2 regions of the Streptomyces sp. NPDC030245 genome follow, and region 2 is predicted to be linked to the other one. Evidence: riboswitches for the same ligand, from Rfam matches in the RefSeq annotation. Region 2 holds a riboswitch; the other holds the start of a gene.

Region 1 (3,395 bases), on a different contig from region 2:
CGCCCCACCCCGCCCCCGCCCCGGACCCGGTCCCAGATCCGGCCCCGTCCCCTCCCCCGCCCCCCTCCGAACCCGCCATCGGCTGGTTGGAGCTCGTCGGCGCCATCGGCTCCCTCGTCACCCTCCTGACCGCGGTCCTCTTCTACTTCGGCTGGGCGAGCACCGACGCCGAGACCAAGGCCCTCGGCCTGCGTGACACCGTCTTCCACTTCTCCACCAGCGACTACCTGTTGCGCAGCGTCGGAGCCCTCTACCTGCCCGCCTGGTTCGCGGCGGGCATCGCGCTCGGCGCGCTCGGACTGCTCCGCTGGGCGGCGGGCGCACCGGAACGGCTCGACCGCGCCGTGCGCGTGCTGCGGTTCGCGTGGGCGGTGCCCCTCGTCCTCGTACCGCTGTATCCGCTCAACCCCTGGCTGTTCGACCTGCTGCTGCCGCTCACCGCGATCGGCGGCTTCGCGCTCAACGCGTACGCCCGTACCCGTGACCGCCGGGACCTGCGGCTCTGGGGGCTCACTCTCTTCGTCTGCGTCCTGTCGCTGTTCTGGGCCGTGTCGACGTACGCGGCGATCGCGGGGCGCGGCCGGGCGGAGCTGACCGTGCGGACCCTGCGCAGCGACGACTTCCCCGCCGTCGTCGTCTTCAGCGAGAAGGATCTGATGATCCGCGGCGGCGGCAGCTGCTTCCGTCGCGTCACCGGCAAGGGCAGCCAGTACGCGTACGAGTACGGCGGGCTGCGGCTGTTCCACGTCTCCGGGGACCGCGTCTTCCTGGTCCCCCGCTACTGGACGCCCGAGGACGGCACCCTCTACGTCCTCAAGGAGGGCGCGGGACAACGCGTCGACCTGCTCAGCGGGACCGGCCGCCGGGCACGGGAGTGTCAGGGCTAGCCGATCGACGGGGCGCCGCGTGGCGCCGCCGCGTGGCGCAGCTCACCTTTCGGATCCGGCCATGTCCCGGCCGGCCGGTGGGCGCCGTCGTAAGGTGATCAGTGCAGCTGGTTCGCCCCGTCCGCCAGGCGGGAGCGTCGCAAGAGGGAACCCGGTGGGAATCCGGGACTGCCCCGCAGCGGTGAGCGGGAACGACCGCCGTCACACGCACTGGGACCGCAAGACCGGTCCTGGGAAGCGACGGCCAGTAGGCGTCCTCCCCGGAGGATGTGCCCGCGAGTCCGAAGACCTGCCCGCTGTCCGCGCGCGAACCGTTTCGGGCGCGGATATCCCGGTGACCTCGAGGGCGGGTCGGCGCACACATCGGACGGACGGCCGCGCCACCCGCGCGATCCCTCTCCCGTCCGGTCGTTCGCCCCTTCGCGCTCTCGTCCCGTCCCCGGGATCTCAGGGATTCATCTCGCGAAGGAGATCTCCGTGACCACCAAGCCCGCAGCCGCGGCAGCACGGGCCACCGTGTACGGCTACCCCCGCCAGGGCCAGGGCCGCGAACTGAAGAAGGCCGTCGAGGGCTACTGGAAGGGCCGCGTCACCGCCGACGCCCTCCGTACCGCCGCCGCCGAACTCCGCCGCGCGAACTGGCGGGAACTCGCCGACGCCGGCATCGGCGAAGTCCCGACCGGCGACTTCTCGTACTACGACCACGTCCTGGACACCACCGTCATGGTCGGCGCCGTCCCCGAACGGCACCGCGCCGCGGTCGAGAAGGACACGCTCGACGGCTACTTCGCGATGGCGCGCGGCACGCAGGACGTGGCGCCGCTGGAGATGACGAAGTGGTTCGACACCAACTACCACTACCTGGTACCGGAGCTGGGTCCGGGCACGGTGTTCGGCGCCGACTCCACCAAGCAGGTCACCGAGTTCAACGAGGCCCGGGGGCTGGGACTTTCGGCGCGGCCCGTCCTCGTCGGCCCCGTCACCTACCTGCTGCTGGCCAAGCCGGCGCCGGGAGTGCCCGCCGACTTCGAACCGCTGACCCTCCTCGACCGCCTCCTGCCGGTGTACGCCGAGGTCCTCGCGGACCTGCGCGCGGCGGGCGCCGAATGGGTGCAGCTCGACGAGCCCGCCCTCGTCCAGGACCGCACGCCGGCCGAACTGAACGCGGCCGAGCGCGCCTACCGCGACCTGGGCGCCCTCACCGACCGCCCCAAGCTGCTCGTCGCCACGTACTTCGACCGGCTCGGCGACGCCCTGCCGGTGCTCGCCAAGGCCCCGGTCGACGGCCTCGCCCTCGACTTCACCGGGGCGGCCGCCGCCAATCTCGACGGGCTCGCGGCCGTGGGCGGCCTGCCCGGCAAGCGCCTCGTCGCCGGTGTCGTCGACGGCCGCAACATCTGGGTCAACGACCTGGAGCACTCCCTGGCCACGCTCGGCACCCTGCTCGGGCTCGCCGACCGGGTCGACGTGGCCGCCTCCTGTTCGCTCCTCCACGTCCCCGTCGACACCGCCCTTGAACGCGACATCGAGCCGCAGATCCTGCGCTGGCTGGCCTTCGCCCGCCAGAAGACCACCGAGATCGTGACCCTCGCCAGGGGCCTGGCCCGGGGTACGCACACGATCTCCACCCAACTCGCCGCGAACCGCGCCGACCTGGCGTCGCGAGCGGGCTCCCCCATCACCCACGACCCGGCCGTCCGCGCCCGCACCGAAGCCGTCACCGACGCCGACGCACGGCGCTCCCAGCCGTACGCGGAGCGGGCGGCGGCCCAGCGCGCCGCCCTCCGCCTCCCGCTCCTGCCGACGACGACCATCGGCTCCTTCCCGCAGACCGGTGAACTGCGGGCCGCCCGCGCCGATCTGCGGGCCGGCCGGATCGACGGCTCCAAGTACGAGGAGCGCATCAGGGCCGAGATCCAGGAGGTCGTCTCCTTCCAGGAGAAGGCGGGCATCGACGTCCTGGTGCACGGTGAGCCCGAGCGCAACGACATGGTGCAGTACTTCGCCGAACAGCTCACCGGCTACCTCGCCACGCAGCACGGCTGGGTCCAGTCGTACGGCACCCGCTATGTGCGTCCGCCGATCCTCGCGGGCGACATCTCGCGGCCCGAGCCGATGACGGTGCGCTGGACGACGTACGCCCAGTCCCTGACCGGCCGTCCCGTCAAAGGGATGCTCACCGGGCCCGTCACCATGCTCGCCTGGTCCTTCGTCCGCGACGACCAGCCGCTCGGCGACACCGCCCGCCAGGTGGCGCTCGCCCTGCGCGACGAGGTGAACGACCTGGAGGCGGCCGGGACCTCCGTCATCCAGGTCGACGAGCCCGCGCTGCGCGAGACGCTGCCGCTGCGCGCCGCCGACCACCCCGCCTACCTGGCCTGGGCCACGGAGGCGTTCCGCCTCACCACCGGCGGGGTGCGCCCGGACACGCAGATCCACACGCACATGTGCTACGCCGAGTTCGGGGACGTCGTCCAGGCGATCGACGACCTCGACGCCGACGTCATC
Region 2 (3,395 bases):
CGGTGACACCGCGACCGTGGCCCACCTGTGGAACCAGGGCGGCTTCTTCCCCAACGGCATCGGCTCCACGCTGATGACGCTCCAGATCGTGATGTTCGCCTTCCTCGCCGTCGAGCTCGTCGGCGTCACCGCGGGCGAGTCCAAGGACCCGAAGACCGTCCTGCCCAAGGCCATCAACACCGTGCCGTGGCGCATCGCCGTCTTCTACGTCGGCGCGCTCATCATGATCCTGTCGGTCGTGCCGTGGACGCACTTCCAGCCCGGCGTCTCGCCGTTCGTCGCCGCCTTCGAGAAGATGGGCCTCGGCGTCGGCGCCGCGATCGTGAACTTCGTGGTGCTCACCGCCGCGCTCTCCTCCTGCAACTCCGGCATGTACTCCACCGGCCGCATGCTGCGCGACCTCGCGCTCAACGGCCAGGGCCCGAAGTTCTTCACCAAGCTCACGAAGAACGGCCTGCCGCTGGTCGGCACCACGGCCTCCGCCGCCTTCATGCTGGTCGGCGTCTGGATCAACTACCAGTGGCCGGGCGAGGCGTTCAACTACGTCGTCTCCTTCGCCACCATCTCCGGCATGTGGGCCTGGATCATGATCCTGGCCTGCCAGATCCGCTACCGCCGCAAGGCCGACCGCGGCGAGCTGCCGCAGTCCACCTTCCGGGCCCCCGGCGCCCCGTACACCAGCTGGTTCGCCCTGCTCTTCATCGGCATGGTCATCGTGATGATGGGCGTCGACAAGGACGCGCGGATCTCGCTGTACGCCGCTCCGGTCTGGGCCGCCATCCTCGGCGTCTCCTACCTGGTCCTCAAGAGCCGCAACCCGCAGGCCGCGGCCTTCAACAAGCGGAAGATCGGCCTCTCCGAGGAGCCGGCCGGCGACCGCCTCTCCAAGGACTGACCGCCGGGACTGACCGGCTCCCCAAGGCCGCTGTCCAGCATTCGGGCCCACGCGTACCACACTTCGGTACGCGTGGGCCCCTCTGCTTATCCTGGCGCCATGCTGACCATCACCCAGGCCCTCCACGACCAGATCGTCGCGCACGCGCGCCAGGACCACCCCGACGAGGCGTGCGGCATGGTCGCGGGCCCGGCGGGCACCGGCCGCCCCGAGCGGTTCATCCCGATGCTCAACGCCGCGCGCTCGCCCACGTTCTACGAGTTCGACTCGGGCGACCTGCTCAAGCTCTACCGCGAGCTGGACGACCGCGACGAGGAGCCGGTGATCATCTACCACTCGCACACGGCGACCGAGGCCTACCCCTCGCGCACCGACATCACGTACGCCAACGAGCCCGGCGCCCACTACGTCCTGGTCTCCACGGCGGACACCGACGACGCGGGCCCCTTCCAGTTCCGCTCGTACCGGATCGTGGACGGCGAGGTCACCGAGGAAGAGGTAAAGGTCGTACAGGCATACTGAGCTTTACTCACGAGGGCGGCAGGACCCAGGAAGCCGGTGCGAACCCGGCACGGTCCCGCCACTGTGACCCCACCCCGCACCGGGGCGGGGGAGTCAGGAACTGACCTGCCGCCCTCCTCCACACGACGCAGGGGACGCGGAAATCCCCTGGAGGAGGCAGTTCAGCCATGTCCCGCGCCCTTCGCGTGCTCACCGCCGCGGCCCTGCTGGCCCCGCTCGCCGCATGCTCCGCCGCATCCGATGGCGACGACTCGGGCAAGCCCGCCGCCAAGGCCGCCGGATTCCCGTACACCGTCACCAACTGCGGCGTGAAGACCACGTACGACGCACCGCCGAAGCGCGCCGTCACCATGAACCAGCACACCACCGAAGTGATGCTGGAACTCGGCCTGAAGGACCACATCGCCGGCACCGCCTACCTCGACGACAAGGTCCTCCCGAAGTATGAGAAGGCGTACAACTCTCTCCCGGTGCTCGCCAAGGAGTACCCCTCCTACGAGAAGCTGCTCTCCGCCAACCCCGACTTCGTCTACGGCGGTTACGCCAGCGCCTTCCTCGCGGGCGACGGCCGCAGCCGCTCGGCACTGGCCAAGTCCGGCATCAAGAGCCGCCTCAACGTAGAGGGCTGCGCCAAGAAGCCCGTCTCCATGGACGACGTCTACCGCGAGGTCCGCGAGGTCGGCGCCACCTTCGGCGTGCGGGCCCGCGCCGACCGGTGGGTGAAGAGCGCCCAGCGCGAACTGGCCGCCACCGCCGAGAAGAACAAGACCAGGACCGAGGCCAAGGACGGGAAGCCGCTCTCCGTCTTCGTCTACGACAGCGGCGACAAGACCGCGTTCACCGCGGGCGGCCGCGGCATCGGCAACGACATCATCGAGCGGGCCGGCGGCCGCAACATCTTCGCCCACGTCGACAAGTCCTTCAGCGACGCCTCCTGGGAGTCGGTCGTCGAGCGCAGGCCCGAGGCCATCCTGATCCTCGACTACGGCGCCACCACCGTCGCCCAGAAGAAGAAGCGCCTCCTGGACGACCCGGTCCTCAAGGACGTCCCGGCCGTCAAGAACAAGCGCTTCGCGGTCCTGCGGCTCTCCGACATGGTCACCGGAGTACGAGCACCCGAGGCGGTGAGGAAGCTGGCGGCCCAGCTGTGAGCGCGCAGCAGCAGATTCAGCCCGACGGGCGGGTGTCCCAGCCCGTCCGGCGTTTGAGGACGAGCCCGAAGGGCGATCGACGGAACTCACGGGGGCGGCGCTCGGCGGTCTGCGCGGTCCTCACCGCAGCCCTCGCGGTAGCGATCATCGCCGGGCTCGCCCTGGGCTCCGTCCACATCCCACCGGCCCAGGTCGTGGACATCCTGATGGGCAGAGCGGAACCCTCACCGTTCCGAACGATCGTGCTGGACGTGAGACTCCCCAGGGTCATCCTGGGGGCGACCGTGGGAGCCGGGCTCGCCGTCATCGGCACCGTCCTGCAAGCCCTCGTCCGCAACCCCCTCGCCGACCCCTTCCTGCTCGGCGTCTCCTCCGGCGCCTCCGTCGGCGCGGTCTGCGCGATCGTGCTCGGCGGCGTCTTCGGCCTCGGCGCGAGCCTGTCGACCACCGTCACGATCCCGGCCGCCTCCTTCGCGGGCGCGCTGCTCTCCCTCGTCCTCGTCTACGCCCTGGCCCGCGGCGGCGGCAGCTTCGCCACCGGGCGCCTGATCCTCGCGGGCGTCGCCGTCTCCTACATCCTCACCGCGCTGACCAGCCTCATCCTCGTCACCGCCGACAGCGCGGACCACCTCAAGGAAGTCCTCTACTGGACGCTGGGCGGCCTCGGCAGCGCCCGCTGGGACATGCTCGCCCTGCCCTGCGCCACCCTCGCCGTCGGCACGGCCCTCCTGGTCTCCATGGCCCGGCCCCTCGACCTGCTCCTCGCCGGGGAGGAGGGCGCCACCGTCCTCGGCCTGCACGCCGCCCGCTTCCGCGCCGGCGTCTTC

Evidence for each region. Region 2 has a riboswitch for cobalamin ahead of ACZ4Z4_RS03910 (ABC transporter substrate-binding protein). Riboswitches for the same ligand answer to the same signal wherever they lie in the genome.
Region 1: it holds a riboswitch for cobalamin, as region 2 does, so the genes downstream of both, metE (5-methyltetrahydropteroyltriglutamate--homocysteine S-methyltransferase) here and ACZ4Z4_RS03910 (ABC transporter substrate-binding protein) in region 2, are expected to answer to the same signal.

Annotation. Positions count from the first base shown of each region.
Region 1 covers NZ_JBVICF010000002.1:336,925-340,319, forward strand. Annotated here, with positions in the region: gene ACZ4Z4_RS06205 (hypothetical protein) at 87-887, shown strand; cobalamin riboswitch at 979-1,198, shown strand; gene metE (5-methyltetrahydropteroyltriglutamate--homocysteine S-methyltransferase) at 1,365-3,395, shown strand, end outside.
Region 2 covers NZ_JBVICF010000001.1:878,044-881,438, reverse strand. Annotated here, with positions in the region: gene ACZ4Z4_RS03920 (amino acid permease) at 1-895, shown strand, start outside; gene ACZ4Z4_RS03915 (M67 family metallopeptidase) at 995-1,417, shown strand; cobalamin riboswitch at 1,421-1,540, shown strand; gene ACZ4Z4_RS03910 (ABC transporter substrate-binding protein) at 1,585-2,568, shown strand; gene ACZ4Z4_RS03905 (FecCD family ABC transporter permease) at 2,712-3,395, shown strand, end outside.